Regions from separate parts of the Enterobacter cloacae complex sp. 385G4 genome, predicted to be linked through region 3. Evidence: riboswitches for the same ligand, from Rfam matches in the RefSeq annotation. Region 3 holds a riboswitch; each other region holds the start of a gene.
The links. A riboswitch is a leader RNA that binds a small molecule or an ion and turns the genes downstream of it on or off. The one in region 3 is predicted to bind thiamine pyrophosphate.
Positions count from the first base shown of each region.

Region 1 (10,561 bases), on a different contig from region 3:
CATCGGGTTTTCCAGCACCTTCAGCGCGTACGGTATGGCCATTAAGGCGTTGGTAAAAATGACGATGCCGTCGGCGCTTTCCGGCAGGCCGATGGTGCTGTTAAACAGTAAAAAGAAGCCGGTCGCCAGCACAATGCCCGGCATCGCCAGAATCAGCATGCCCGTCAGTTCCAGCGCGTGTCCGGCTTCACGGGCATGTCGCGCGTACAGCTCGCGGCTGCTCCAGAGCAGCATCATGGTGAGCGTCACGCACACTAGCCCGGCTGCCAGCGCGATACGCAATGAGGTCCATGTGGCTTGCCACAGGACCGGCTGTTGAAGTACCGATACCACATTCCGGTTGAGGCCATCGGCGATCACGGCCAGCAGCGGCGGCAGCAGAAGCAGGAGCGCCAGCGCAATCAGCATCACGTCCGAGATGCGGCTGTGCAGGCTGTCCTGCGGATCGCGCCAGCCAGAAAGATTATTGCTTCCTGCGGGGATCGCTTTGCTCAGCCGCTGGCTGAGTAACACCAGCGCCAGGCAGCACACCATTTGTACGATCGCCAGCAACGCGGCGCGGCCCGGATCGTAGTCGTAACTTAATGCCTGATAGATCGCCAGCTCAATGGTGGTGGCCTGCGGGCCGCCGCCGAGAGAAAGCACGGTCGCAAAGCTGGCGAAACAGAGCATAAAGATCAGCGCGGCCACCGGGGCAATTTGGCGTCGCAGCCACGGCCATTCGACAAAGCGGAAGAATGACCATCCGCGCATGCCGAGCTGGGCCGCAATTTGGCGCTGCTCGCCGGGTATGTTCTCCAGCGCCTGCAAAAAGAGGCGCGTCGCCATCGGCATATTGAAGAAAATGTGTGCCAGCAGGATGCCCTTCAGCCCGTAGGGAGAGAAGGTCCATTCCAGGCCTAAAGACGCGAAGAGGGAGGCCAGCCAGCCCTGGCGACCGTATACGCTCAGGATGCCAAAGACGGCCACCAGCACGGGCAGGATCAGCGTCATGGCGCACAGGCGCAGCAGGGCTAGCCTGCCGGGGAAACGTCTGCGATAGAGGGCGCGCGCAAGGAAAATGGCCGGGATGACTGACAGCAGCGCGGAAAGAAACGCCTGCAAGAAGGAGAAACGGATAACGTGCCAGAGATAGCTATCGTGCCAGAGCGCGAGCAGATCGCTCTCTGGCGCGTTAAACCACAGCGCCAGAAACGCTCCCAGACTGACGACCACCATCAGTATGGCGGCAATCAGTCCGGGAACTAACCAGCCGGGGATCAGCGGCTGACGGCGCGTTGCCATTCGCTTATCCATGCGGCACGCTGAGCGGCAACCTGCTGCGGCGTAAATTCCAGCGCGGTCTGCGGTTTGTTCAGCTGCTCAAAGCCTGCTGGCAGCGTCGCGTCGGTAACCGGGTACATCCAGTTGCCCGTCGGAATGGCGTTCTGGAATGCCGGGGAGACCATAAATTTCAGGAACTTCTCGGCCAGTTCCGGCTGTTTGCTGGCGGCGGTGCGGGCAGCCACTTCAACCTGCAGGTAGTGACCTTCAGAGAAATTCGCAGCCGCGTAGTTATCTTTCTTCTCGGCAATAATATGATAGGCCGGAGAGGTGGTGTAGCTCAGCACCAGATCGCTTTCGCCTTTAAGGAACAGGCCGTAGGCTTCGCTCCAGCCTTTAGTGACCGTAACGGTTTTCGCAGCCAGCTTTTGCCACGCCTCCGGCGTTTTGTCTCCGTAGACTTTCTGCATCCACATCAGCAGACCCAGGCCCGGCGTGCTGGTCCGCGGATCTTCATAAATCACGCGCCACTTCTGGTCGCTTTCCACCAACTCTTTCAGGCTCTTCGGCGGGTTTTTCAGCTTGTTTTTATCGTAGACGAAAGCAAAGTAGCCGTAGTCGAACGGCACAAAGGTGTCGTTTTTCCAGCCGCCCGGCACGTTAACGGCCTCTGCCGCGACGCCGCTTTTAGCAAAGAGTTTGGTTTGCGAGGCGGCCTCCAGCAGGTTGTTATCCAGTCCGAGCACCACGTCGGCCTTGCTGTTTTTCCCTTCCATGCGCAGGCGGTTGAGCAGCGAAACGCCATCTTCCAGCGCCACGAACTTCAGCTCGCAGTTGCAGTCCGCTTCAAAGGCTTTTTTGACGACCGGGCCAGGGCCCCAGTCGGCGGAGAAGGAGTCGTAGGTGTAGACCGTCAGAACAGGCTTAGCAAAAACAGGCAGCGCAACCAGCGCCAGCAGAGGAAGAACGTTTTTTAACACTTTGCACCTCAGGGTTGAGTGGCAAAGGATTTTGAGAAACAGCCTCAAATCCCTTCGCCGGCGTTATCCGGATCAGGTTCGACGGGTATTATCTCAGCGCACATCTGTGATGCAGCACCCCGTTGAGAACGGCGCTATTGTAATGATTTGGTGAATATTACGAAAGCGTTATGGCTCCGGCGGCGCAAACCAGGCGGATTTAAAATCAAACCAGCCCAGGGTGTTCATCCGCAGGCCGCGCATGCTGCGCTGCCCCTGGATCAGCAGCCAGTGGTGGATCAACGGTACGATCGTCTGCCCGGCCAGCAGCTCCTGGCACCACGCGGCCAGATCCATCTCTCCTGCCCGCCACTTCGCGGCGTCCTGCTGCCAGTCCCGGCTGATGCAGTGCTGAATGAGGGGCACTTCATACAGGTGCGAAAAGAGCGAGAAATCCAGCGGCAGCGTGAAGTTCGCGCTGTTGAGCCAGATATCGCTGACGACATCCCCGCGGTGCCATTCATCATAATCGACTTCCTGTATCGCCAGCGTCACGCCTTCGGCCGCGAGCAGCTTGCTCATGATCCTCGCGATAAACCGGTGCTCAATGTGATCGCGATAGTAGCTGAGGGTGATGGTCTCCAGCCCGGCGGGTTTTTCACTGCGCACCGGCTGTGCATGGTGCCAGCGCGGAAGCAGGCCATAGGCAGGGAACCACCAGGTCTGGTAGTGTTCTTCAGCGTGATAAATCAGGTTAGCCGGGGCCAGAATGTGGCTGATCCACTTGCGGACATCGTGATTCGCCCCGCGATGGCTGCGGCTGTCAAAAAGAAGATAGTAGCAGCCCTCCTCCAGGCGACTCTCGAACGCCTTTTCGCTGGTTGTGGGCCCCTCCAGGGTGAGGCCTGCGCTCAGCTCTTCGTTGAGATCCGGTAACACCCAGACGTTCACTTCGTCGATCAGCGCCCGATAGCCAAAATAGTCATCAAAGGCGCGGATCTTCAGCTGATTGCTGTTATTGCGCGTAACGGAGTAGGGGCCTGTACCGATCGGCTGGCTGGAAAAATTGTTCAGGGATCGCCACTCGGCAGGCAGGATCATCGAGGGCACGTAGCCCAGAAGCCACGGCAGCCAGTTGTCTGGCTGGGACAGCTCAATATCCAGCGTCCAGGCCGTTGGGGAGTGGATCCGCGTGATATGCGAATAGAGCGGCACCGTGCGGGCGCGCTCTAAAGAGGCGATAACGTCACGCATCTCCAGCTCGCGGCCATGGTGGAAGTGAATGCCCGGGCGTAAAAAGAAACGCCAGTGCAGGGGGGAAAGCTGCTGCCAGTGGTGGGCGATATCCGCTTCCAGTTCCCCGTTTTCCTCATTTATTTTCGTCAAGCCGCTGAATATCTGCCGTGCCATATGAGTTTCTGAGCGACGCAGCGCCGTACCGGGCAGCAGATTTTTCATTGGGCGGTAGTAAAGCACCCGCAGAATGTGGCGGCCCTGGCGAAAGCTGCGTCCCAGGTGCGAGACCAGCATCTGGCGCACGGCGGCTTTGTCGCCCACCAGCTGGACCAGCTGATCGATGCGGTCCTGCTCCAGCAGATCCTCCGCCCGCTGCTGCTGCAGCGCCAGGCCGGTATACAGGAAGGTCAAGCGTGAGCGCTTGCCGCGTCCCGCCTCGGCCTCCCAGCTTAGCCAGCCCTGCTGCTGCATAGTGTTGAGTAACGTGCGCATATGGCGGCGAGAGCAGTTGAGGAGTTCTGCCAGCTCGTTAAGCGTGGTCTCCTGCGATTGACCCTCGCAGCACTGCCACAGACGAATGAATTGTTGTTGCAGTCGACCGGATGGCATAAAAGAGGAACTCCTGACAAAAAATCAGCAATTTATTAATCCCTATATTAAGCCAATAATGCTTCCTGATGAAGTGAGGAGGTAAATTATGAAGAGGTCTACCGCACGTCAGTTTTATCAGCAGTACTTTTCAGCGACAAAGGGAGTGTCCTGGCTGGCCCGCCAGTGTGCAGAGCAACGGCTGAGAATCCTGGAAGATCTGATGCAGTGGGACGTTACGAAACCGACCTCTTCTCGCTAACTCGCCTCGATCATGTGTGACTGAGTATTGGTGTTTATCACCCGCCAGCAAAATGTTTTTGCTGGCTTTTTTCGTTTATTCTTTCACCCAATTTCGATTCGCTTTCACAAGGACTTGCGCATGCTGTGGTTGATGACGATGGGGCGCCGCCTGAATGGCGTGTACGCTGCTTTTATGCTGGTGGCCTTCATGATGGGCGTGGCCGGTGCGCTACAGGCACCGACGCTGAGCCTGTTTCTCAGCCGCGAGGTGGGGGCGCAGCCGTTTTGGGTGGGCCTGTTTTATACCGTTAACGCAATTGCCGGGATCCTCGTTAGCCTGGGGCTGGCGAAACGATCCGACAGCCAGGGCGATCGCCGCAGGCTGATCCTCTTTTGCTGCGCCATGGCCGTGGGCAACGCGCTGCTTTTTGCCTTTAACCGTCATTACCTGACGCTCATCACCTGCGGCGTGCTGCTGGCCTCTCTGGCGAACACCGCCATGCCGCAGCTGTTCGCGCTGGCCCGTGAATACGCCGACAGCTCGGCGCGAGAGGTAGTGATGTTCAGCTCGGTGATGCGCGCACAGCTCTCGCTGGCGTGGGTCATCGGCCCGCCGCTGGCCTTCATGCTGGCGCTGAACTATGGCTTTACGGTCATGTTTTCTATCGCGGCAGGCATTTTTATTATCAGTCTGGCTCTGATTGCCTTTGCGCTGCCGTCTGTCGCCCGGGTTGAGCAGACGACGGATAAGCCCATCACTCAGGTGAGCGGCTGGCAGGATAAAAACGTGCGGATGCTGTTTATCGCCTCCACGCTGATGTGGACCTGCAACACCATGTACATTATTGATATGCCGCTGTGGATCAGCAGCGATCTAGGCCTACCGAACAAGCTTGCGGGGATCTTAATGGGGACCGCCGCCGGGCTGGAAATTCCGGCGATGATTCTGGCGGGGTATTACGTTAAGCGCTTCGGAAAGCGTCGGATGATGATCGTTGCCGTGGCGGCTGGGGTGCTGTTCTACGCGGGGCTGCTCCTTTTCCATTCGCGTGAAGCGTTGCTGGCGCTGCAGCTGTTTAATGCCGTGTTTATTGGCATCGTTGCCGGGATCGGCATGCTCTGGTTCCAGGATCTCATGCCCGGCCGCGCCGGCTCTGCGACAACGCTTTTTACCAACAGTATTTCGACGGGCGTTATTCTGGCGGGAGTGATTCAGGGCGCGCTGGCGCAAAGTTATGGTCATGCCTCGGTTTACTGGATGATTGCGGCGATTTCGGTGGTAACGCTTGGGCTGACCTGCCGGGTCAAGGATGTTTGATTCTGGAAGGCGGCTTCACGAAATGAAACGATTTTCTGACAGATACAGAGAAGGCGCATAGAGTGCGTGACGGGTGCTTGAGGCTGTTTGCCTCAGGCTTTCGCAAGAGGCAAACAGTGGAGAGTCCCACATCAAAAAACTGATGGGGAGACCAACTTCACAACCAACATTGCGAGGTTAGTCTCTTCATTGCCGAAAAGCAATAAGGAGGCTGGAATGCCAAAACGTACTCTGCTGTTAGGTTTGTTTCTGATCTGTACGACGCTATTGATCTTCACCTGGATGGTGCGTGATTCGCTGTGTGAGTTGCACTTCAGACAGGAGAAAACAGAGCTGGCGGCAGTGTTGGCTTACGAAGCAAAACGTTAGCGGTATTGGCGGGGGAAGTGTCCCCGCCTCTCCAGAGTGGTTGAGCCTCAACGCACCCTTATCAATGGCCCGCGCCCTGCGGGCCATTGCCTTTGGCCCATAAATGCAGGCTGTTTTTTCTCGTACGCTGAGATGGCGTCCTCGTGCTGGAGCGTCAGGCCAATGCTGTCCAGACCGTTCAACATGCAGTGGCGACGGAAGGCATCAATGCTGAAGCTGTAGGTCTTATCCCCGGCTTTCACCACTTCCGCTTCCAGATCCACCTCAAACGCCATCCCCGGATTTGCCTTAACCAGCGCGAACAGTTCATCGACCTGCTCGTCGCTCAGCGTCACCGGCAGCAACTGGTTGTTGAAGCTGTTGCCGTAGAAGATATCCGCGAAGCTCGGGGCGATAACCACCTTAAAGCCGTAGTCGGTCAGCGCCCAGGGCGCATGCTCACGCGAGGAGCCGCAGCCGAAGTTTTCCCGCGCCAGAAGAATGGATGCACCTTTGTATTCCGGGAAGTTCAGGACGAACTCCGGGTTTGGCACTTCGCCTTTGTCGTCCAGAAAACGCCAGTCGTTGAACAGGTGTGCGCCAAAACCGGTGCGGGTTACTTTCTGCAAAAACTGCTTCGGAATGATCGCGTCCGTATCGACGTTAGCGGCGTCCAGCGGGACAACACGGCCCGTATGTTGGGTAAATTTCTCTGCCATGAATGTCTCCTTATTTCAGGCTGCGAATATCGGCGAAATGGCCGGTGACTGCCGCAGCGGCGGCCATTGCCGGGCTGACCAGGTGGGTGCGTCCACCCCGGCCCTGACGGCCTTCAAAGTTACGGTTGCTGGTGGAGGCGCAGCGCTCGCCCGGATTCAGGCGGTCGTTGTTCATCGCCAGACACATGGAGCAGCCCGGCAGGCGCCATTCGAAGCCTGCTTCGATAAAGATCTTATCCAGTCCTTCCGCTTCCGCCTGGGCTTTCACCGGACCGGAGCCTGGAACCACCAGCGCCTGCACGCCCGGCGCCACTTTGCGACCTTTGGCAATCTCTGCCGCCGCGCGTAAATCCTCGATACGGGAGTTGGTGCAGGAGCCGATAAACACCTTATCAATGTTCACGTCGGTCAGCGGTACGCCGGGTTTCAGCCCCATATAGGCCAGCGCTTTTTCCGCGCTGGCGCGTTCGACCGGATCGGCGAAGGAAGCCGGGTCAGGAATGCTGTCGTTGACGGAGATGACCTGGCCAGGATTGGTACCCCAGGTGACTTGCGGCGCAATCTCTTCTGCCTGCAGCGTGACAACGGTATCAAAGGTGGCACCGTCGTCAGTTTTCAGGGTTTTCCAGTACGCGACCGCGTCGTCAAAATCCTGACCTTTCGGCGCGTGCAGACGGCCTTTCACATAGTTGAAGGTGGTTTCGTCCGGTGCGACCAGGCCTGCTTTAGCACCCATCTCAATCGCCATGTTGCACAGGGTCATACGGCCTTCCATGCTCAGCGCCTGAATGGCTTCACCGCAGAATTCCACCACGTGACCGGTACCGCCTGCGCTGCCGGTTTTGCCGATAATCGCCAGCACGATATCTTTCGCAGTGATACCCGGCGCGGCTTTGCCCTTCACCTCAATCTTCATGGTTTTGGCGCGGCCCTGTTTCAGAGTTTGCGTCGCCAGAACGTGCTCAACTTCCGATGTGCCGATGCCGAACGCCAGCGCGCCAAACGCGCCGTGGGTCGCGGTATGGGAGTCGCCGCAGACGATGGTCATGCCCGGCAGCGTAATACCCTGCTCAGGTCCCATAACGTGGACGATGCCCTGATACGGGTGGTTCAGGTCGTACAGCTCCACGCCAAATTCGTTGCAGTTCTTGATCAGCTCCTGCATCTGGATGCGCGCCATCTCGCCGGAAGCATTGATGTCTTTGGTCTGGGTGGAGACGTTGTGATCCATCGTGGCAAAGGTTTTACCCGGCTGGCGCACCGGACGCTTGTGCGCGCGCAGGCCGTCGAAGGCCTGTGGAGAGGTCACTTCGTGCACCAGGTGGCGGTCAATGTACAGCAGCGGGGTTTCGTTTGGCGCCTCGTAGACAACGTGCGCATCAAACAATTTTTCATATAACGTCTTGGCCATGATTACACCCCTTCAGCGACATAGCGGGCAATGATGTCGCCCATTTCATCAGTACTGACTGCTGCCGTGCCGCGCGCTAAGTCACCGGTACGGACGCCTTCTTCTAACGCCCGGTTAATGGCGTTTTCAATTGCGGTTGCTGCGTCGCCTGCATCGAGGCTGTAGCGCAGCAGCAGGGCCAGGGAGAGGATCTGCGCAATCGGGTTCGCAATGTTCTTGCCTGCGATATCCGGCGCGGAACCGCCTGCAGGTTCGTACAGGCCAAAGCCTTCTTCATTCAGGCTGGCGGATGGCAGCATGCCCATAGAGCCGGTGATCATCGCGCACTCGTCAGACAAAATATCGCCGAACAGGTTGGAGCAGAGCAGCACGTCAAACTGGGACGGATCCTTAATCAGCTGCATGGTCGCGTTGTCGATGTACATATGCGACAGCTCAACGTCCGGGTACTGCTTAGCGACTTCACTGGCGATCTCGCGCCACAAAATGGACGACTGCAGCACGTTCGCTTTATCAATAGAGGTCACCTTATGGCGGCGCTTGCGTGCAGATTCAAAGGCGATATGGGCGATACGTTCAATTTCGAAACGGTGGTACACCTCGGTATCAAACGCTTTCTCGTGCTGACCGCTGCCTTCGCGACCTTTTGGCTGACCGAAGTAGATCCCGCCCGTCAGCTCACGCACGCACAGGATGTCGAAACCGTTGGCCGCGATATCCGCGCGCAGCGGACAAAACTCTTCCAGCCCCTGATACAGCTTAGCCGGACGCAGGTTACTGAACAGCTTAAAATGTTTACGCAGCGGCAGGAGCGCGCCGCGCTCTGGCTGCTCTGCCGGCGGCAGGTGTTCCCATTTTGGACCACCGACGGAGCCAAACAGCACGGCATCGGCATTTTCGCAGCCTTCAACGGTGGCTTTCGGCAGTGGCGTACCGTGGTTATCAATCGCAATACCGCCCACGTCGTAGTGGCTGGTGGTAATTTTCATCGCAAAACGCGAGCGAACGGCTTCCAGTACTTTCAGCGCCTGTGCCATCACTTCCGGACCAATACCGTCACCCGGCAACACAGCAATATGGTAGTTCTTCGACATTACACGGTTTCCTTGTTGTTCTCTTTATTCTGAGCTTTGCGTTGCAACTCTTTTTCGACTTCAGCGGCGCGCCAGATGTTGTTCAGGACGTGCACCATCGCTTTCGCGGAGGATTCGACAATATCCGTCGCCAGGCCCACACCGTGGAAACGGCGGCCATTATAGTTGACGACGATATCCACCTGACCCAGCGCGTCTTTACCGTGCCCTTTCGCCGTCAGGTCGTATTTCACCAGCTCTACGTCGTACTCGGTAACGCGGTTGATCGCCTGATAGATGGCATCCACAGGGCCGTTACCGTTGGCGGCTTCCGCTTTGATTTCATCACCGCAGGCCAACTTGACCGAGGCGGTAGCGATGTCGCTGGAGCCGGATTGCACGTTGAAGTAGTCCAGACGGAAGTGCTCTGGCTCTTCCTGCTGTTTGTTGATGAAGGCCAGCGCTTCCAGGTCGTAATCGAATACCTGGCCTTTCTTGTCGGCCAGCTTCAGGAACGCGTCGTACAGCTGATCCATGTTGTAATCGCTGTCCTGATAGCCCATCTCTTCCATCCGGTGTTTCACTGCCGCACGACCGGAACGGGAGGTCAGGTTCAGCTGAACCTGGTTCAGGCCGATGGATTCCGGAGTCATGATTTCGTAGTTTTCACGGTTTTTCAGCACGCCGTCCTGGTGAATACCGGAGGAGTGGGCGAACGCGCCGGTTCCAACAATCGCCTTGTTAGCCGGGATCGGCATGTTGCAAATCTGGCTGACGGTCTGACTGGTGCGCCAGATTTCATTGTGATTGATGCGGGTGTGCACGTTCATGATGTCTTTGCGCACCTTGATCGCCATGATCACTTCTTCCAGTGAACAGTTGCCCGCGCGTTCACCGATACCGTTCATTGCACCTTCTACCTGACGTGCACCGGCGTGCACCGCAGCGATGGCATTGCCTACGGCCAGGCCCAAATCATCATGGGTATGTACGGAGATGATTGCTTTATCAATGTTAGGTACGCGCTCATACAGGCCGGTAATGATGTTGGAGAACTCAAACGGCATGGTATAGCCGACGGTGTCCGGGATGTTGATGGTTTTAGCGCCCGCGTTGATGGCGGCTTCGACTACGCGCGCCAGGTCTTCAATCGGCGTACGGCCCGCATCTTCACAGGAGAATTCAACGTCATCGGTGTAGTTGCGTGCGCGCTTAACCATGTATACCGCGCGTTCAATGACCTCATCCAGCGTGCTGCGCAACTTGGTTGCGATGTGCATTGGTGAGGTTGCAATAAAGGTATGAATACGGAAGGCTTCGGCCACCTTCAGCGACTCAGCCGCAACGTCGATGTCTTTCTCTACGCAGCGCGCCAGACCGCACACGCGGCTGTTTTTAATGGT
Region 1 is NZ_JBXWDD010000003.1:344,046-354,606, forward strand. Features, by position in the region: gene thiP (thiamine/thiamine pyrophosphate ABC transporter permease ThiP) at 1-1,284, opposite strand, end outside; gene thiB (thiamine ABC transporter substrate binding subunit) at 1,260-2,243, opposite strand; TPP riboswitch at 2,275-2,375, opposite strand; gene sgrR (HTH-type transcriptional regulator SgrR) at 2,412-4,067, opposite strand; gene sgrT (glucose uptake inhibitor SgrT) at 4,156-4,308, shown strand; gene AC2FAJ_RS12155 (sugar efflux transporter) at 4,429-5,607, shown strand; gene AC2FAJ_RS12160 (Hok/Gef family protein) at 5,824-5,976, shown strand; gene leuD (3-isopropylmalate dehydratase small subunit) at 6,024-6,674, opposite strand; gene leuC (3-isopropylmalate dehydratase large subunit) at 6,685-8,085, opposite strand; gene leuB (3-isopropylmalate dehydrogenase) at 8,088-9,179, opposite strand; gene leuA (2-isopropylmalate synthase) at 9,179-10,561, opposite strand, start outside.
Region 1: it holds a riboswitch for thiamine pyrophosphate, as region 3 does, so the genes downstream of both, thiB (thiamine ABC transporter substrate binding subunit) here and thiM (hydroxyethylthiazole kinase) in region 3, are expected to answer to the same signal.

Region 2 (10,561 bases), on a different contig from region 3:
GCCCAGGCCGACAATCAGTACCCGGCTGGCGAGCAGCTTTTGCTGCCCGTCAATGGCAATATCCTCCAGCAGGATCTGGCGGCTGTAGCGCATAAAATCGCGGTCATTCATCGCCTGCTCCTGCCAGTTGTAACAGCTTTTCGGTGGCGGACCGCCAGTCTGCCGCCTGGGTGATAGCGCTGACGACGGCGATACTGCCGACGCCGGTCTCCAGCACCGCCGGGGCGCGTTCAAGGCTGATTCCACCGATGGCGACGGTCGGGTAATCGGCAAGGCGCTTAACGTGCGCCGTCAGCTGCGTCATACCCTGCGGGGCAGAAGGCATCTGCTTGGTTTGCGTCGGAAAAACGTGACCGAGGGCGATGTAGGAGGGGCGTGCCGCCAGCGCCACGTCGATTTCCATATCATCGTGTGTTGAAACGCCAAGGCGCAGGCCAGCCTGGCGAATGGCGTTCAGATCGGTGGTTTCCAGATCCTCCTGGCCCAAATGCACGCCGTACGCCCGGTGCTTAACGGCCAGCCGCCAGTAGTCGTTGATAAACAGGCGGGCATTGTAGCGATGCCCCAGCGCGATGGCGGCGACGACGTCGGCCTCCACCTCTTCATCACGCTTATCTTTGATGCGCAGCTGGAGGGTGCGAACACCGGCCTCCAGCAGGCGTTCGATCCACTCCACGCTGTCCACCACTGGGTAAAGTCCTAAGCGAAAGGGCACGGAGGGGAAATCGGGCTTGTACATTACGCCTCCTCTTTTTTGAGGTAAATTTCGCCGCCTCTGGCGCGGAAGGTTTCCGACATGTCCGCCATACCGACTTCAATGGTCTGCGCGGCGGCGTAATCCCGCACCTCCTGGCTGATTTTCATCGAGCAGAATTTTGGCCCGCACATAGAGCAGAAGTGCGCGACTTTGCCTGATTCCTGCGGCAGGGTCTCGTCGTGATAGGCGCGGGCGGTGAACGGATCTAACGCCAGGTTGAACTGGTCTTCCCAGCGGAATTCAAAGCGCGCCTTCGACATGGCGTTATCGCGGATTTGCGCCCCCGGATGGCCTTTGGCCAGATCCGCCGCGTGGGCGGCAATTTTGTAGGTAATCAGCCCCTGCTTCACGTCCTCTTTGTTTGGCAGGCCGAGGTGCTCTTTCGGCGTCACGTAGCAGAGCATGGCGCAGCCGAACCAGCCGATCATCGCCGCGCCAATCCCGGAGGTGAAGTGGTCGTAGCCCGGTGCGATGTCCGTGGTCAACGGCCCCAGGGTGTAGAACGGCGCTTCGTGGCAGTGCTCCAGCTCCTCGGTCATGTTGCGGCGGATCATCTGCATCGGCACGTGGCCCGGGCCTTCAATCATCACCTGCACGTCATACTCCCAGGCGATTTTGGTCAGCTCGCCCAGGGTGTGCAGCTCGGCAAACTGCGCTTCGTCGTTGGCATCACGGATGGAGCCAGGACGCAGGCCGTCGCCCAGCGACAGGGAGACGTCGTACGCGGCGCAGATTTCGCAGATCTCGCGGAAGTGCTCGTAGAGGAAGTTTTCCTGATGATGGGACAGGCACCATTTCGCCATGATGGAGCCACCCCGCGAGACGATGCCGGTCAGACGTTTCGCCGTCATCGGCACGTAGCGCAGCAGCACGCCCGCGTGGATGGTGAAGTAGTCCACGCCCTGTTCCGCCTGCTCCAGCAGCGTGTCGCGGAACGCTTCCCAGGTGAGGTTTTCAGCAATGCCGTTGACCTTCTCCAGCGCCTGGTAAATCGGGACGGTACCGATCGGCACCGGGCTGTTACGCAGGATCCACTCGCGGGTTTCGTGGATGTAGCGGCCAGTGGAGAGGTCCATCACCGTGTCCGCCCCCCAGCGCGTGGACCAGACCAGCTTTTCCACCTCTTCTTCGATGGACGAGGTGACGGCAGAGTTGCCGATGTTGGCGTTGACCTTCACCAGGAAGTTGCGGCCGATAATCATCGGCTCCGATTCCGGGTGGTTGATATTGGCGGGGATAATGGCGCGGCCGGCGGCCACTTCGTCACGCACAAACTCCGGCGTGATGTTCTCCGGCAGGCGAGCGCCAAAGCCTTCACCCGGATGCTGGTGGCGCAATATTTCGCTGCGGATGCGCTCGCGGCCCATGTTTTCGCGGATGGCGATGAACTCCATCTCCGGCGTGACGATACCCTGGCGCGCGTAGTGCAGCTGGGTTACGCACTTGCCCGCTCTGGCGCGTTTTGGCGTCAGCAGGCCGGTAAAGCGCAGCGCGTCCAGGCCGTCGTCGGCCAGGCGTTCTTTGGTGTACGCAGAACTGCGTACGCTCAGTTCTTCGCAGTCGTTACGCGCCTCAATCCACGGCTGGCGCAGCTTTGCCAGACCTTGCTGCACGTTGATAGCAACATCAGGATCGCCGTATGGGCCGGAGGTGTCATACACCGGCACGGCTTCGTTGTCTTCATACTGCGGATTCTCTTTGCTGCCGCCGATAAGCGTCGGGCTGAGCTGGATTTCGCGCATCGGCACGCGGATATCGGCCTGTGAACCGGTGATGTAGATGCGTTTCGAGTTCGGGAAAGCGGTGCCTTCCAGGGTGTCGATGAAGTGTTGGGCCTGTGCACGCTGTTCGCGGCGGGTCAGTTTTGTTGTAGACATAGCTCATTCCAGAAGTGAAGGACATGGCTTGTCAGACGACGGATGAAGCAAGAGGAGATCGCCCCAGGGGCGATACAACAGCAGCGTGACTCTTGTTCCCTTCGCAGGTATTAACCTGATCAGGTTCCGCGGATCCCGAATTAACGGTCTCAGCCCGTGCTTACACACTGGGCACTCCGACAAGAAAAATCCCCCTCCGCAGAGGGGCGACTGGTTGTAAATTACTCGTTAACGGTTAAGAACTCAAGCAGGGCGCGCAACGTTATCGCTGCTGCTGATATTCAGGTTGTTATCCAGTACGAGGGCGATGAGCTTATCTTCCAGCGTGAATCGCTCTTCCAGCGCTTCGCCCAGGTCGGACAGCGCCTGCTGGAACTCAAGATAGTTATCGTGATCGATGGCGTTCTCGAGCGTGGAATCGTAATAGTCCATGATCTGCTGGGTATTGGCTTCAAGCTGCGGACAGAGTTTGCTGGCCGCTAAATACGGCGTTGTCCCTTCCATTTCGCGGATAATGCGTTCATAAATGTTGAAATGGCCGTCGGAGAGGTAGTCGACAAGGCTCTGACAAAAATCATCCAGCGCTTTTTCGTTCAGCCGCATAAAGGATTCTTTGCCAGGCTTAAGACCGACCAGATTGTAATACGCCACAAGGAGATGCTTGCGCACATGTAGCCAGCGATCCACCAGGGTGTTACTTCCTCCAACGCGCTCAGTCAGGCTTTCCAGCTGGTTTAACATGGTCGACTCCATAAGGTTTAGAATGGGATCTGCTTATCCAAAATGTAACCACAATGCTAACAACATGTCAGTGAAGCGAAGGTAGTGCAATAGATATGGATCGTATTATTGAAAAATCAGATCTGGGTTGGTGGATCGTCAGTCACGAACAAAAATTATGGCTGCCCTCAGGAGAGTTGCCCTACGGTACCGCGGAAACGTTCGATCTGGTGGGCCAGCCCGCGCGGAAGATCGGCGAGTGGCAGGGCGATCCCGTGTGGTTGATCCAACAGGCGCGCCGTCAGGATATGGGATCCGTACGTCAGGTGTTAGATCTTGACGTCGGCCTGTTCCAGCTGGCGGGGCGGGGCGTGCAGTTGGCGGAGTTTTACCGTTCGCACAAATATTGCGGTTACTGCGGCCACACCATGCATCCAAGCAAAACCGAATGGGCGCTGCTCTGCGGCCACTGCCGTGAACGCTACTACCCCCAAATCGCGCCGTGCATCATCGTTGCCATCCGCCGTGATGATTCCATCCTGCTGGCGCAACATACCCGTCATCGCAACGGCATTCATACCGTCCTCGCCGGGTTCGTCGAAGTAGGCGAAACGCTGGAGCAGGCGGTGGCGCGCGAGGTGATGGAGGAGAGCAGCATCAAGGTGAAGAACCTGCGCTACGTGACCTCCCAGCCGTGGCCGTTCCCGATGTCTCTGATGACCGCGTTTATGGCGGAATATGACAGCGGTGAGATTGTTATCGACCAGAAAGAGCTGCTGGAGGCGAACTGGTACCGCTACGACAATTTACCGCTGTTACCCCCTCCGGGAACGGTGGCGCGTCGCCTGATAGAAGATACCGTGGCAATGTGTCGGGCCGAGTATGAGTAGTGTTACACTGACGGACTGACGCAATAAGGAACTGCAAAATGACCGAACTGAAGAACGATCGTTATCTGCGTGCGCTGCTGCGCCAGCCCGTTGATGTCACCCCGGTGTGGATGATGCGCCAGGCGGGACGCTATCTGCCAGAGTACAAAGCCACGCGCGCGCAGGCGGGCGATTTTATGTCGCTGTGCAAAAACGCCGAGCTGGCCTGTGAGGTGACGCTCCAGCCGCTGCGCCGCTTCCCGCTGGATGCCGCCATTCTCTTTTCGGACATTCTTACCATTCCGGACGCTATGGGCCTGGGGCTCTATTTCGAAACCGGCGAGGGCCCGCGCTTTACCTCGCCGATCAAAAGCAAAGCCGACGTCGATAAGCTGCCGATCCCCGATCCGGAAGGCGAGCTGGGCTACGTGATGAACGCCGTGCGCACCATTCGTCGCGAACTGAAAGGCGAAGTGCCGCTGATTGGGTTCTCCGGCAGCCCGTGGACGCTGGCCACCTACATGGTTGAAGGCGGCAGCAGCAAAGCCTTCACCATGATTAAAAAGATGATGTACGCCGAACCGCTGGCGCTGCATGCGCTGCTCGATAAGCTGGCGAAGAGCGTTACGCTCTACCTTAACGCGCAGATTAAAGCGGGTGCGCAGTCTGTGATGATTTTCGACACCTGGGGCGGCGTGCTGACCGGACGTGATTATCAGCAGTTCTCCCTGTACTACATGCACAAAATCGTTGACGGCCTGCTGCGTGAAAACGACGGTCGCCGCGTGCCGGTAACGCTGTTCACTAAAGGCGGTGGTCAATGGCTGGAAGCGATGGCGGCCACCGGCTGCGACGCGCTGGGCCTCGACTGGACCACCGATATTGCCGATGCGCGCCGTCGCGTGGGCGACAAAGTGGCGCTACAGGGCAACATGGACCCGTCCATGCTCTATGCTCAGCCTGCCCGCATCGAAGAGGAAGTGTCGACTATACTGTCTGGTTTCGGCCAGGGTGAAGGCCACGTCTTTAACCTCGGCCACGGCATTCATCAGGATGTGCCGCCTGAACACGCAGGCGTATTTGTGGAGGCGGTGCATCGGCTTTCTGCCCAGTATCACAAGTAAGGAGTGGTTATGGATCTCGCGTCGCTACGCGCTCAGCAAATCGAACTGGCTTCATCGGTGATCCGCGAGGATCGTCTGGATAAGGATCCCCCGCAGTACATTGGCGGGGCGGACGTCGGGTTCGAGCAGGGCGGTGAAGTGACGCGGGCGGCGATGGTGGTGCTGAAATACCCGTCGCTGGAGCTGGTGGAGTACAAGGTGGCGCGTATCGCCACCACCATGCCCTATATTCCCGGCTTTCTCTCCTTCCGCGAATACCCCGCGCTGCTGGCCGCGTGGGAGCAACTCTCGCAAAAACCTGACCTCCTGTTTGTTGACGGGCACGGTATCTCCCATCCGCGTCGCTTAGGCGTCGCCAGCCACTTTGGTCTGCTGGTGGACGTGCCGACCATCGGCGTGGCGAAAAAACGCCTGTGCGGCGCGTTTGAGCCGCTTTCTGCCGAACCGGGCGCGATGGCGCCGCTTATCCATAAAGGCGAGCAACTGGCGTGGGTCTGGCGAAGTAAAGCGCGCTGTAATCCGCTGTTTATCGCCACCGGACATCGGGTGAGCATGGACAGCGCGCTGGCGTGGGTGCAGCGCTGCATGAAGGGCTACCGGTTACCGGAGCCAACCCGCTGGGCTGACGCCGTTGCCTCTTCACGTCCGGCATTCATTCGTTGGCAGGAAATTCAGCCGTGATTCAGGTAAACTGCGGCTAATTTTCGATTCGAGACATCATCATGTTACAAAACCCGATTCATCTGCGCCTTGAGAAGCTGGAAAGCTGGCAGCACGTGACGTTTATGGCTTGCCTGTGCGAGCGCATGTATCCCAACTATGCCGCGTTCTGTAAGCAAACGGAGTTTGGCGAAGGCCAGATTTATCGACGTATCCTGGATTTGATCTGGGAGACGCTGACGGTGAAAGACGCAAAGGTGAACTTCGATTCACAGCTCGAAAAGCTGGAAGAGGCGATCCCGGCGGCGGACGATTACGACCTGTACGGCGTTTATCCGGCAATCGACGCCTGCGTGGCGTTGAGCGAGCTGATCCACTCCCGTCTGAGCGGTGAAACCCTGGAACACGCCATTGAAGTCAGCAAGGCATCCATTACCACCGTTGCGATGCTTGAAATGACCCAGGAAGGCCGTGAAATGACCGACGAGGAGCTGCGTGCTAACCCGGCGGTTGAACAGGAATGGGATATTCAGTGGGAGATTTTCCGTCTGCTGGCGGAGTGTGAAGAACGTGATATTGAGCTGATCAAAGGGCTTCGCGCGGACCTTCGCGAGGCCGGTGAGAGCAATATTGGTATAATTTTTAACCAATGAGACAACAAAACGTGATTTAACGCCTGTTTTGTCACTCCTCGACTCTTCCCTTTCGCCCCCCGTCTGGTCTACATTTGGGGGGCGAAAAAAAGTGGCTATCGGTGCGTGTATGCAGGAGAGTGCTTTTTTGGCATTTTCGTCGCACTCGATGCTTAGCAAGCGATAAACACATTGAAAGGATAACTTATGAACAAGACTCAACTGATTGATGTAATTGCGGACAAGGCTGATCTGTCTAAAGTGCAGGCTAAAGCTGCTCTGGAATCTACCCTGGCTGCTATTACTGAGTCTCTGAAAGAAGGCGATGCTGTACAACTGGTTGGTTTCGGTACCTTCAAAGTGAACCACCGCGCTGAGCGTACTGGCCGCAACCCGCAGACCGGTAAAGAAATCAAAATCGCCGCAGCTAACGTGCCGGCATTTGTTTCTGGTAAAGCACTGAAAGACGCAGTTAAGTAAGACGCGTGGCAGTGAACAGTTTTAACGAAGGGGCGGCAACGCCCCTTTTGTCATTCTGGCGTGGAACGCTCGCGCTGGCAGGCGTACTGTTGCTGTCTGCCTGTAGCCATGATTCCTCACTCCCCCCGTTTACCGCCAGCGGCTACGCTGACAACCAGGGTGCGGTCAGGATCTGGCGCAAAGATTCCAGCGATGAAGTCCATATGCTCACCGCATTCAGCCCGTGGCATAATGGCAACACCTCGACCGCAGAATACCGCTGGCAGGGCGATGCGCTGTCGCTCATTGAACTGAATATCTACAGTAAGACTCCCGAACACGTGAAGGTGCGTTTCGACGACCACGGCGAGCTGAGCTTTATGCAGCATGAGGTCAGTGGACTGAAACAGCAGCTTTCCAGCGATCAGGTCGCTCTCTACCGCTACCGTGCTGAACAACTCCGCCAGACCAGCGATGCGCTGCGTCAGGGCCGCGTGGTGCTGCGCCAGGGGCGCTGGCATGCCGATGGCACGGTGACCACCTGCGAAGGGCAGACCGTAAAGCCTGAACTTGAATCCTGGGCAACCGAACACATTCAGCGCCGTCAGCGGCATTCGTCTATGGAAGTGAGCGTGGCGTGGCTTGAGGCGCCGGAAGGCTCTCAGCTGCTGCTGGTGGCGAACGAAGACTTCTGCACCTGGCAGCCGACAGAGAAAAGTTTTTGATTTAAGTTCCCTCTCCCTTGAGGGAGAGGGTCAGGGTTAGGGGGAAATTACTCTCCCTGCTCCCGCGCAATGGCACGATAGCCGATATCCTGGCGGCTGAAGCTGCCATTCCAGTGAATATCCGCCATCAGCGCATAGGCGCGCTTCTGCGCCTCTGCCACGGTCTGGCCCAGCGCGGTCGCACACAGCACGCGACCGCCGTTGGTGAGCACGCGGTCGTCGTCAGCCAGCTTCGTACCGGCGTGGAACACCTTCGCGCCGTCAATCTCTTCCAGCGGCAGGCCGTGGATCTCATCTCCGGTGCTGTAGTTCCCCGGATAGCCACCCGCAGCAATCACCACGCCCAGAGACGCACGCTCGTCCCACTCTGAGGTTTTCTCGTCCAGCTTGCCTTCGCAGGCCGCCAGGCACAGATCCACCAGGTCGGATTTCATGCGCAGCATGATCGGCTGGGTTTCCGGATCGCCGAAGCGGCAGTTGAATTCAATCACCTTCGGGTTACCCTGCTTGTCGATCATCAGGCCTGCGTAAAGGAAACCGGTGTAGGTATTGCCTTCCGCCGCCATGCCCTTCACGGTAGGCCAGATGATGCGGTCCATGGTGCGCTGATGCACCTCATCGGTAACAACGGGAGCAGGAGAGTAAGCGCCCATCCCGCCGGTGTTGGGGCCGGTATCGCCATTGCCCACGCGCTTGTGATCCTGGCTGGTGGCCATCGGCAGAACGTGCTCGCCGTCGACCATTACGATAAAGCTCGCCTCTTCGCCGTCGAGGAACTCTTCGATCACGATGCGGTGGCCCGCATCGCCAAAGGCGTTACCCGCCAGCATATCCTGCACGGCGGCTTCGGCTTCTTCGAGGGTCATCGCCACGATCACGCCTTTCCCGGCAGCCAGGCCGTCGGCTTTGATCACAATCGGCGCGCCTTTTTCACGCAGGTAAGCCAGAGCAGGCTCTACCTCGGTGAAGTTCTGATATTCCGCCGTCGGGATGCTATGACGCGCGAGGAAATCTTTGGTGAAGGCTTTTGAGCCTTCCAGCTGTGCAGCCCCTTCCGTTGGGCCGAAAATTTTCAGGCCCGCGGCGCGGAAGGCATCCACCACGCCGATCACCAGCGGCGCTTCCGGGCCAACAATCGTCAGATCGATATTCTCGTTTTGGGCAAAGCTCAGCAGCGCCGGGATATCGGTTACGCCGATGGCGACGTTCTGTAGCGCGGGCTCCAGCGCAGTACCGGCGTTACCTGGTGCCACAAAGACGGTTTCAACCTGCGGAGACTGCGCTGCTTTCCACGCCAGGGCGTGCTCGCGCCCGCCGTTACCAATCACTAATACTTTCATTTTCTGCTCCGGGAATTAATGGCGGAAGTGGCGCATGTCGGTGAAGATCATTGCGATGCCATGCTCGTCGGCAGCGGCAATCACTTCGTCATCACGGATTGAACCGCCAGGCTGGATCACACAGGTGATGCCCACCGCAGCCGCAGCGTCGATACCGTCACGGAACGGGAAGAAGGCGTCAGAGGCCATGGCGGAGCCTTTCACTTCCAGGCCTTCGTCACCGGCTTTGATACCCGCGATTTTCGCCGAGTAAACGCGGCTCATCTGGCCTGCGCCTATTCCGATGGTCATGTTCTCTTTGGCGTAGACGATGGCGTTGGATTTCACGAACTTCGCCACTTTCCAGCAGAACAGTGCGTCACGCAGTTCCTGTTCGGTTGGCTGACGTTTGGTGACGACACGCAGATCGGCTTCGCCCACCATACCCAGATCGCGGTCCTGAACCAGCAGGCCGCCGTTCACGCGCTTGAAGTCCAGGCCTGGAACGCGCTCTGCCCACTGGCCGCAAACCAGTACGCGCACGTTCTGTTTCGCCGAGGTGATTTTCAGCGCTTCTTCGGACGCGGATGGCGCGATGATCACTTCGACAAACTGGCGAGAGATAATGGCCTGCGCGGTCTCAGCATCCAGCTCGCGGTTGAAGGCAATAATGCCGCCGAATGCGGAGGTCGGGTCGGTTTTGTAGGCGCGATCGTAGGCATCCAGAATAGAGGTGCTTACCGCAACGCCGCACGGGTTGGCATGCTTGACGATAACGCAGGCCGGCTCGCTGAACTCTTTCACGCATTCCAGCGCGGCGTCGGTGTCGGCAATGTTGTTATAGGAAAGGGCTTTGCCCTGAACCTGCTGGGCGGTCGCAACGGAGGCTTCTTTTACCTCTTCTTCTATATAGAAGGCAGCCTGCTGGTGGCTGTTCTCACCGTAACGCATATCCTGCTTCTTAATGAAGTTCAGGTTCAGGGTGCGCGGGAAGCGGCCAGAAGGATCTTTGCTTTCACCGTGGTAGGCAGGAACCAGGCTACCGAAGTAGTTGGCAATCATGCTGTCGTACGCGGCGGTGTGTTCGAAGGCCTTAATCGCAAGGTCGAAGCGGGTTTCGAGAGTGAGGGAGCCGTCGTTAGCATCCATCTCATTAATAATGGCGCTGTAGTCGCTGCTCTTCACCACGATGGCCACATCTTTATGGTTCTTCGCCGCGGAGCGCACCATGGTTGGGCCGCCGATATCAATATTCTCAACCGCATCTTCCAGAGAGCAGCTTTCGCGGGCGACGGTCTGGGCGAACGGGTAGAGGTTAACAACGACCATATCGATAGGCGCGATATCATGCTGTTCCATAATACCGTCGTCCTGACCGCGACGGCCCAGAATGCCGCCGTGCACTTTCGGATGCAGGGT
Region 2 is NZ_JBXWDD010000019.1:17,851-28,411, forward strand. Features, by position in the region: gene AC2FAJ_RS22950 (HesA/MoeB/ThiF family protein) at 1-111, opposite strand, end outside; gene thiE (thiamine phosphate synthase) at 104-739, opposite strand; gene thiC (phosphomethylpyrimidine synthase ThiC) at 739-2,634, opposite strand; TPP riboswitch at 2,714-2,823, opposite strand; gene AC2FAJ_RS22965 (Rsd/AlgQ family anti-sigma factor) at 2,878-3,375, opposite strand; gene nudC (NAD(+) diphosphatase) at 3,471-4,244, shown strand; gene hemE (uroporphyrinogen decarboxylase) at 4,283-5,347, shown strand; gene nfi (deoxyribonuclease V) at 5,357-6,028, shown strand; gene AC2FAJ_RS22985 (YjaG family protein) at 6,070-6,660, shown strand; gene hupA (nucleoid-associated protein HU-alpha) at 6,847-7,119, shown strand; gene AC2FAJ_RS22995 (DUF1481 domain-containing protein) at 7,131-7,823, shown strand; gene purD (phosphoribosylamine--glycine ligase) at 7,871-9,163, opposite strand; gene purH (bifunctional phosphoribosylaminoimidazolecarboxamide formyltransferase/IMP cyclohydrolase) at 9,179-10,561, opposite strand, start outside.
Region 2: it holds a riboswitch for thiamine pyrophosphate, as region 3 does, so the genes downstream of both, thiC (phosphomethylpyrimidine synthase ThiC) here and thiM (hydroxyethylthiazole kinase) in region 3, are expected to answer to the same signal.

Region 3 (10,561 bases):
TGCTTCACGATGTCCGCGCCGATGGTGGCCGCCAGATGGTTCGCCTGGCCGGTCAGATCGGCGGAGACGTGGTAATCCACCCCGTCTTTTTTGAACGCCGAGTTACGCAGGTACGCCCACAGCACGGTCACCATGCCCAGCTCGTGCGCGCGCTCAAACGCTGCGGAGATCTCTTCAATCTGACGACGGGACTGTTCAGAGCCGAAGTAAATCGTCGCCCCGACGGCCACCGCCCCCATGTTGAACGCCTGCTCGACGCTGGCGTAGAGGGTCTGGTCATACTCGGTGGGGTAGCTGAGAGTTTCATTGTGATTCAGCTTCACGAGGAACGGAATGCGGTGGGCATAGCGACGCGAAACCGAAGCCAGCACGCCGTAGGTGGAGGCTACACAGTTACAGCCCGCTTCAATCGCCAGCTCAACAATGTTCTTCGGATCGAAGTAAAGCGGGTTCGCCGCGAAAGAGGCGCCCGCCGAGTGCTCAACGCCCTGGTCCACGGGCAGAATAGAGAGATACCCGGTACCGCCGAGCCGTCCGGTATTGTAGAGGGTCTGCATGTTTCGCAGAACCGCAGGCGGACGGTTGTTATCCACCATCACGCGGTCAACGTAGTCGTGACCAGGCAGGTAAAGCTGGTCGGCTGGAATGGTCATACAACGATGCTGTAAAAGGCTGTCGGCGTCTTTGCCAAGCAACTGCGCAATATCAGTCATGTGATACTCCCGTAAATCCGACGTCGTGTCGGTGTGTGTTTATCCAGTCCCATCTTTTATGGGCAGACTAAGCCTGGTACCGACTTAACAGATTTTCCACCATATGCATTTTTTTTCAGCACAATCTGCTGGCTCGATTCGTGTACAACAAAACTGTTATATTGATCAAACAATCGCCACAAAGGTATTTAAAAGGTATTATTGAGTGGTATGTTAAAGGCGTACCTTATCTGACATGCAGGATTAAATAATGAAAACGAAAGTCCAACTGTCATTCATGATGTTTGTTGAATGGTTTATCTGGGGCGCGTGGTTTGTGCCATTGTGGCTGTGGCTGAGCAAAAGCGGGTTTACCGCCGGGGAAATTGGCTGGTCTTACGCCTGTACCGCGATTGCCGCGATCCTCTCTCCTATCCTGGTCGGCTCGCTGACGGACCGCTTCTTCGCCGCGCAGAAAGTGCTGTCGGTGCTGATGTTCGCCGGCGCGATCCTGATGTACTTCGCCGCGCAGCAAACCCAGTTCAGTACCTTCTTCCCGCTGCTGCTGGTCTATTCCCTGACCTATATGCCGACCATCGCGCTGACCAATAGCATTGCCTTCGCGAACGTAGACGACGTTGAGGCTGATTTCCCGCGTATCCGCGTGATGGGCACTATCGGCTGGATCGCCTCGGGGCTGGCGTGCGGGTTCCTGCCACAGATGCTCGGCTACAGCGATATTTCCGATACCAATATTCCGCTGCTGATGACCGCAGCCAGCTCCGCCCTGCTCGGCGTCTTTGCCCTGTTCCTGCCGAACACGCCGCCGAAAAGTACCGGCAAGCTGGATTTCAAAGTGATGCTGGGGCTGGATGCGCTGGTCCTGCTGCGCGACAAAAACTTCCTGGTGTTCTTCTTCTGCTCGTTCCTGTTCGCCATGCCGCTGGCCTTCTACTACATCTTCGCCAACGGCTATCTCACCGAAGTGGGGATGAAAAACGCCACCGGCTGGATGACGCTCGGCCAGTTCTCTGAAATCTTCTTTATGCTCGCCCTGCCGTTCTTTACCAAACGCTTTGGTATTAAGAAGGTCTTGCTGCTGGGCCTGATTACCGCCGCCATCCGCTACGGCTTCTTCGTTTACGGCGGTGCGGAGCAGTACTTCACCTACGCCCTGCTGTTCCTCGGCATCCTGCTGCACGGCGTGAGCTATGACTTCTACTACGTGACCGCGTACATCTACGTGGATAAAAAAGCGCCGGTGCACATGCGCACCGCCGCGCAAGGCCTGATTACGCTGTGCTGTCAGGGGTTTGGTAGCCTGCTGGGTTACCGCCTGGGCGGCGTGATGATGGAAAAAATGTTCGCTTACAAAGAGCCGGTGAATGGGCTGACCTTCAACTGGGCCGGAATGTGGACATTTGGTGCAGTCATGATTGCCGTGATTGCCGTGCTGTTTATGCTGTTTTTCCGCGAATCGGATAAAGAGATCACCGCAATTGAGGTGGTTGATGGCGATACCGCGCTGACACAAGGGGAAGTTAAATGAAACAAGACCGTATTCTCGGGGCCCTTTACGGCCAGGCGTTAGGGGATGCGATGGGCATGCCGTCGGAGCTGTGGCCGAGAAAGCGCGTCAAGGCGCACTTCGGCTGGATCGACCGCTTTTTACCCGGCCCGGCAGAGAATAACGCGGCCTGCTATTTCAAACAGGCAGAGTTCACCGATGACACCTCGATGGCGCTGTGCCTGGCCGATGCGATCATCGAGTGCGACGGGGAGATTAACGCGGAGGTTATCGGCAAGCATATCCTGAACTGGGCGCTTGATTTCGACGCGTTTAACAAGAACGTGCTCGGCCCGACCTCGAAAATCGCGCTTAACGCGATTCGTGACGGGAAGCCGGTCAGCGAGCTGGACAACAACGGCGTGACTAACGGGGCGGCGATGCGCGCCTCCCCGCTGGGCTGCCTGCTCCCGGCGACGCGGCTGGAGCACTTTGTGGACCAGGTGGCGCAGGCCTCCAGCCCGACGCATAAATCGGATCTCGCCATTGCCGGCGCGGTGGTGATTGCCTGGGCGGTTTCCCGCGCCATCGATGGGGAACGCTGGCAGAACATCGTCGATGCCCTGCCGGGGATCGCCCGCTATGCGCAGGAGGCGAAAACCACCACCTTCAGCGCGTCGCTCGCGGCACGCATTGAGCTGGCGCTTAAAACCGTGCGGGACGCCAACGGCATCGACTCCGCCAGCGAGCAGATTTATCAGCTCACTGGCGCAGGTACCAGCACCATTGAGTCCGTTCCGGCAGCCATCGCGATGGTTGAGCTGGCGGGAACCGACCCGAACCGCTGCGCCATTTTATGCGCCAATCTGGGTGGCGATACCGACACCATTGGCGCGATGGCGACGGCCATCTGCGGCGCGCTCCACGGCGTGCAGGCCATTGACCCGGCGCTGAAGGCCGAGCTCGACGCCGTTAATCAGCTCGATTTCGGTCACTACTGTGAAAAACTGCTGCACTTCAGGGAGCAAAGGGAGGGCGTATGAATGCATTTGCCCAACGTCTCGACACCCTGCACGCCACGCGCCCGGTGACGGTGTTGGGCGCGGCGGTGATTGACGTCATCGCCGACGCCTACGCCCTGCCCTGGCGCGGGTGTGATATCGAGCTTAAACAGCAGGGGGTGAATATCGGCGGCTGCGCGCTGAATATCGCCATCGCCCTGAAACGGCTCGGCATTGCGGCGCAAAACGCCCTTCCCGTCGGCCACGGCGTGTGGGCGGATATTATTCGTAACGCGATGGCGAAGCAGGATCTGCACAGCGCCGTGGAGGCTGAAACCGGCGACAACGGCTGGTGTCTGGCGCTGGTGGAGCCTGACGGCGAGCGCACCTTTATGTCCTTTAGCGGCGTCGAGAACCAGTGGCAGCAGCGCTGGCTTGACGAGCTAAACGTCCCGCAAAACAGCCTGGTTTATCTCTCCGGCTACCAGCTGGCCTCGCCGTGCGGCGAGCTGCTTACGGGCTGGCTTGAAGGGCTGGAGGACGTGACGGCGCTTATCGATTTCGGCCCACGCATCGCGGATATCCCCGACGCGCTGATGGCGCGGATTATGGCCTGCAGGCCGATCGTGTCGCTTAATCGTCAGGAAGCGGAGCTCGCTGCTGAAAGGCTGGGCGTTGAGGCTGAAAACCTGGGCGAGGAGTGGCAGCAGCGCTTCGGCGCCGCGCTGATTGTGCGGCATGATAAAGACGGTGCTGCCTGGTATGACGGCGACGCATCGGGCGTTGTTCCGGCGTTTCCCGCCACGGTAGTGGACACCATTGGCGCTGGCGACAGCCACGCGGGCGGCACGCTTGCCGGGCTGGCGGCGGATTGGTCGCTGGCAGACGCCGTTCTGCTGGGGAATGCCGTGGCGTCCTGGGTGGTGAGCCATCGCGGCGGCGACTGCGCGCCCACTCGTGAGGAATTACTCCTCGCACACAAAGACGTATAGGTCGCTGCGACAGTAGCTGATGCTGTACTCAATCGGCCGGTGCTGCTGGTCAAGCGCAACCTGCTTGATCACCAGCACCGGTATTTTTTCGTCCATCTTAATGTGCGCCTGAAACTCGCTGTCCGGCATGCGGGCGCTGACCCGTGAACGGGTGCGCTGCGGGAAGATATTCTGACTACGGAAGTAGTCGTACAGCGAAATCCCTATCGCATCCGGTTCGGGAATGAGCCCGACCGGCACCCAGGACTCTTCAATCGACACCGCATCGTCGTCCACATAGCGAATACGCTTCAGCAAAAAGACGTCGCTGTTCGGCTCCAGCGACAGGTGGCCCGCCACCTCTTCCGGGCATTTCACCACGCGTTTATTGACCCACAGCGTATTAGGCGTTTTACCGCGCAGCACCACCTGCTGAGAGAACCCGCGCGCTTCCTTGAGCGAGTATTCGAAGATGTTGTTAATTTGCGTGCCGTAACCCCGGGCACGCGTGACAACGCCCTCGGCTTCCAGCGCCTGCATCGCTTTGCGCACGGTGATCCGCGACACGCCGGTTAACTGGCTCAGATCGCGCTCGCCGGGCAAAATGTTCCCGTGCTCCAGCACGCCGCTGCGCACCGCGTTTTTTACCGTTTCGGCAAATTTCAGGTACAGCGGCGTGTTGTCAGGCGCGGCGATCCGTTCAGTCAGTTGAGCGATTAACCGGGTATGCGCTTGTTCCATCTCTGTTTTCTCAGGCGTGGTGTTTCCTGCCAGTATACTGGGTTACCACCACGCATGAAAATGATGAACCGGCCCAATACCGTGACCGACTTCCAGAGTATCGGCTTTAGCCAGCGCCGCCGAGAGCCAGATTTTCGCTTCTCGCACCGTATCAGCCCAGCCGTCATGCCGCGGGCGCAGCGCCGCCAGCGCGGCGGAGAGAGTGCACCCCGTGCCGTGGGTGTTTTTGGTCTGTACGCGCGGAGCCGTAAAACGTTGCTCGCCGTCGCGGGTAAAGAGCCAGTCCGGGCTTTCAGCGTCATCCAGATGACCGCCTTTCATCAGCACCGCCCCGCAGCCCATCGCCAGCAGCGCATACCCCTGCTCTTTCATTTCGCGTTCAGTTTGCGCGTGCGACGTGCCTAACAGCGCGGCGGCTTCCGGCAGATTGGGCGTGATGAGCGCCACCTGCGGCAGCAGCTTATTGCGCAGCGTCTCAACGGCGGAGGCGGAGAGCAGCGGATCGCCGCTTTTTGCCAGCATGACGGTATCCAGCACCACGTTTTGCACCTGATAGCGTTTAAGCCGCTCGGCCACCGCCTCCACAATATCCGTATCGGCCAGCATGCCGATCTTGGTGGTATCAATCCGCACGTCGCTGAACACCGAATCCAGCTGCGCGGCAACAAAATCCGGCTCGATACGGTAGACCGACTGCACGCCGCGCGTGTTTTGCGCTACCAGCGCGGTAATCACCGAGCAGCCATACGCGCCAAGGGCCGAGAAAGTTTTCAGATCGGCCTGGATGCCCGCGCCGCCGCTGGGGTCGGTACCGGCAATGGTCAGGGCGTTAATCCGCTTCATGCTTGTTCCTCCAGCGTATAGAGCGCATCCAGGAAGGCGCTGGTAAAACTGCCTGGCCCGCGCGAGCGCGCAGCGGCTGCCGTTCCGGCGCGCTTCATCCATCCGCAGGCGGCGGCAACGTTATCCAGCCTGTCCCCCGGCAGCGAGCAGCTCGCCGCCACAACGGCAGAAAGCGCGCACCCGGTTCCCACTACGCGCGTCATTAACGGGTCTCCGCCCGTTACCGTTCGGGTCCGCTCTCCGTCAGTGATGTAGTCCACCTCGCCGGTGACCACCACAATGGCATAGGTCTGGCGGGCCAACGCCTGAGCGGCAGGCAACGCGCTGGCGGCGGTGTCGGTGGTATCAACGCCGCGCCCACCCGCGCTCATTCCGGCCAGAGCCAGGATTTCGGAGGCGTTGCCGCGAATGGTGGTCGGGTTCAGGGCCAAAATTTGATGGCAAAAACGGGTGCGGAACGTCAGGGCACCCACCGCAACCGGGTCCAGCGTCCAGGGCTTGCCTGCCGCCACCGCGCTTTCAATGGCACGACGCATCGACTGGGCGCGCGGTGCGGTCAGCGTGCCGACGTTGATTAACAGCGCATCGGCTATCGCGGCAAACTGTTCGGCCTCTTCGGCCTCAATCACCATCGCCGGGGATGCGCCAAGGGCCAGCAAAACGTTGGCCGTAAAGGTCTGTACGACGTCATTGGTCATGCAGTGGGTCAGCGGAGAACGGGTACGGAAGTGGTGTAAAACGTGTAAATCGAGCAGGTCAGGCTGCATGGGTTCGCTCCTGCCTTGCGTGAAGAAGCGATGACCGGGAAGGCATCTGACTTCCCTACGCTGGCATTATCCAGATCAGGTAATACGGGTATTTCTCAGCCTTCAACGAAGAAGGGCACCCCGAGTCATTTGGTAAGAATTGACTTACTTTTGCCAGATTAGGGGAAGTTGCTGGCTGACGCAAGCGACCTTGTGGGGATCGCATCTTCACGCAGGGTTGGTGCGAAAGAAAGGGCTGGCAGCGATAATTACAGAACAATATGCCACTTCTTTAAATCAATACCATTCGCTATAACATTTCCATTACGTCCAAAAAACATCCACTTTTTCAGGGTGTAAGAAACAGCTCTACCAACATAATTTTTTCCGCTTTCAGTTAGTCTATTTTATGTTTCATAAAGTATTAAATCTTATTTCGAATGAAATATAAAGTGAGTCCCAAACCGTTTAACCCCGCTAAACATTTAGCCTCTCTATCAAGGGGTTACTGCGAAACTCGCGGTTGCCCCCTTGCCTTATAAGTTAATGTAAACATTGAGATATTTTCCTTCACCTCTTAAAAAATCACTTTAGCTATTCATGCCATCTATGATTTAGATCAATATCCAAAAGCTCGCATTAATTGATAGTTACTGCACGTTACGAATTAAGTCATTTATTCAAAATTTAACGTAACTCCGTATTTAAATCGGGCGTAACCAGACGTTACATCAACACGCCAGGATAGCCAGCCTTGCCCTTTTTTACTTTTTAAATGAAGAGTGTTTTACAAATGAAAGTTGTTAAAAATGCCCGTACTGCTTTTGTATTTGGTGTTATTTTCACTGGCTCTATGAACGTAACTCAAGCAGCTGATGTAAACGTAAACCTTAACGATAACGTATTCAATTCAGGTACTTTTATTCAGATTCAGGGAACTGACAATACCGCTTATAATCTGGATGATATGAAAGCTGAGAATGTAAAACAAGACGGGCAGATCTATAACTTACAAGGCGATCGTGAGCGTATGCAAAACGAGATTGACGCTAGTAAAGGTAATATCAGCACTAACGCCAATAATATTTCCTCTCTTCAGACTTCTGTTTCTGGTGTCGATCATGAAGCTAAATTAGCAGGCGCTCTTGCTGACACCGCTAATAAAAAAGGTGATGCGGCGTTACACGGCGTGCTGACTAACGGAACTGCAATTACTAATATTGAAACTGTTAACGCTGTCCAGGATAGCCGCCTTGCAACTGTTGAAACTACTAACGGTATACAAGATGACCGCCTGTTAGCTCTTGAGAATGCACCAAAACCAACTAACGGCGTTGATGGAAAAGACGGCGCTAAGGGTGAGAAAGGCGATACCGGCGCACAGGGCGTAGCCGGAATTAACGGACGTGACGGAGCGAATGGTAAAGACGGTAAAGACGGCAAAGATGGAAAAAATGGCGTGATGACCACTGTGACACGCACGCAGGTAGACACGACAACACAAGCTAAAGTCGCTACTAATAGTCAGGCGGTTACGGCCGAGGTTCAGGAGCTGCAGGCGACCAAACAGACATTACAGGCTCTGAATAACAACGCTAACCAGCAATTTAAATCGCTGCGTGAGGAAGTCGATAATAACAAGAAAGAAGCAAACGCAGGTATCAGCGGCGCGATGGCGATGGCCGGTTTACCTCAGGTGCAAACAAATCAGCGCGTGATGTTCTCGGCTGGCGGTGCGACTTACAACGGTGAAAGCGCGTTAGCGGTTGGGGCGTCGGTTAACTTTAACGAACATATGGTTGGTAAAGTGAGCTTCTCTGATGACACAGCAAATAATATGGGGGCTTCAGTCGGCGTAGGGATTGGCTTTTAATAAATAACCAGTATGACAAAATACATTGTTATCTCTGTAATAGTGTACCTGATGCTTATTATCGTTGGCGCATGGTTAGGTATTATGTATCAGGCTTATTATATTTGCGACCATTAAACCTTCTTCTATAGAATATATTTCACCAAAGGTATCATCGTAATGATAAAGTCACTCTTAGCGGTATTAATAGCTGGTGCTGCCATCCTGCTTTCTGCGTGTACTTCAACTGCTCAGCGCATGGCCGAATGTGAGCGCCAGGGCATTAGCAAAGATACCTGCTACCTGGCTGAGCAAAATCGCCAGAATGCTTATAATGAAGCCGCACAAAATGCAGCATGGGCGAACGCGCGTGATGCCGCATCGGGTACGGGTATCTGGGCTAAAAAAGACGCGAAACAACATGCTCAGGCGGCCAAAGCGGTACACGCCTTTAAATGGGAAGGAATGAAGATCACAATTAAAGGCGAGATCCTGGATGTCGATGGCGTATTGGGCGCGCTGGATGAAAATGAGCCTCAGGCAAAAGTTTATTCACAAGGGCTATACACCTTCATTTACTATCCAGCTAAAGGCAAATTAGCGGTGAGTAAAGAAGGAAAGTTTGAAGGCTACGCAACAAAGATTAAATAGAAAAAGAGGCGACACCTGTCGCCTTTTTAATTTGCAGGCCTTAACGAATTACTCTAGCTGCCACGCCCCAGCATCAATAAGCGATGCGGTTCCCGTCCAGGCAAACATTGTCAGTTCGCGCGCCCCTTCATCAGGATAAATGCGGCTGCTCAGGCACGCCTCCCCTTCATTGACAAACACTTCCACTGACGAGCTGTCAACGAACAGGCGCAGGCTTAACGTGTCGTTCAGGTTCAGCGCGACGCTTCGGGTACCGCACAGGCCATACTGCGGATAATAACGCTCCAGCACCAGGCGCTGCATCTGCGCATCAACGTAGAGACGGAATCCGTCGCCAAGACGAATGCCGTACTGCTCCGCGCTGCTGTTAGCACAGTCCCACTGCAGAATGATCTCCATCGCATCGCAGCTTTCCACCTGAACGATCTGCTGATTGTTGAGCGTGCTCACCGGCCAGGGGAACCACGCTCCCCGCAAGCTTTCCACTTCTCTGGCTGGCCGCATCTGCAGGCGGTTATCCGCGCTTAGCGTCAGCTCGCGCGGTAAGGAGAGCATGCCAGCCCACCCGTCCTGCTGTTCCGGAAGGGGAGATTCCCACATGTCCAGCCAGCCGATAACGATGCGGCGGCCGTCAGGCGTCAGGAAGCTTTGTGGCGCATAGAAATCATGCCCGCTATCCATCTCCACAAACTCACCTTCACGCACGAAAGGTTGGCCGGGCTGCCACTCCCCCAGCAGGTAACCGCTCTGGAAAAGATTGCGATTTTTGAATCCCTCCGCAGCCAGCCCCTGAGGTGAAAACATCAGCACGCGTTTGCCGTTGAGGGTGAAAAAGTCCGGGCATTCCCACATGTAACCCATCTCTTTTTCAGCCACCGCAAGCACGCCCATATCCTGCCATTCGCGCAGGTCGTCAGAACGGTAAACGCGCACCTGGCCCGTCTCGCCATCCCGCGCGCCGACAACCATGTACCAGCGCTCCCCTTCCCGCCACACTTTTGGATCGCGAAAGTGATGCAGCCCAGGCGGCGTGTCAACGATCGTTCCTTGCCGCGTAAAATGGACGCCATCACGGCTGGTTGCCAGGCACTGCACCTGGTAAAGGTTAGCCTCGTCATCCGGATCGCCGTGGAATTTGTGGCCGGTATAAATCAGCGCCAGCGTATCGCCATCCACCACCGCCGAGCCGGAAAAACAGCCGTCCTTATCCTCTGGCCCTTCCGGTGCCAGCGCCACCGGGAGGTGTTCCCAGCGAACTAAATCCTTGCTGCGCGCATGGCCCCAGTGCATCGGCCCCCACTGGGTCGAGTACGGATGATACTGGTAAAACGCGTGATACCAGCCGTCAAACCACACCAGACCATTCGGGTCGTTCATCCAGCCGGCACGCGCGGCGAGGTGGTAACGCGGATACCAGCGCAGGTTAAGATCGCCGCGTTTGGCCTGTAATGATTGTTCAGCTTTGGCAATGGAATACATCATTTGTTTACTCTTTTCAGTCAGATAGTGGAGGGTTGCGGCATGAGCGGGTCAGAAGAAGACTTACCCGAGCGCAAC
Region 3 is NZ_JBXWDD010000001.1:1,386,869-1,397,429, forward strand. Features, by position in the region: gene fbaB (class I fructose-bisphosphate aldolase) at 1-713, opposite strand, end outside; gene AC2FAJ_RS06815 (nucleoside permease) at 964-2,241, shown strand; gene AC2FAJ_RS06820 (ADP-ribosylglycohydrolase family protein) at 2,238-3,242, shown strand; gene AC2FAJ_RS06825 (PfkB family carbohydrate kinase) at 3,239-4,192, shown strand; gene AC2FAJ_RS06830 (GntR family transcriptional regulator) at 4,166-4,912, opposite strand; gene thiD (bifunctional hydroxymethylpyrimidine kinase/phosphomethylpyrimidine kinase) at 4,955-5,755, opposite strand; gene thiM (hydroxyethylthiazole kinase) at 5,752-6,522, opposite strand; TPP riboswitch at 6,558-6,655, opposite strand; gene AC2FAJ_RS06845 (YadA C-terminal domain-containing protein) at 7,295-8,374, shown strand; gene AC2FAJ_RS06850 (hypothetical protein) at 8,534-9,004, shown strand; gene AC2FAJ_RS06855 (glycoside hydrolase family 32 protein) at 9,053-10,486, opposite strand; gene AC2FAJ_RS06860 (MFS transporter) at 10,504-10,561, opposite strand, start outside.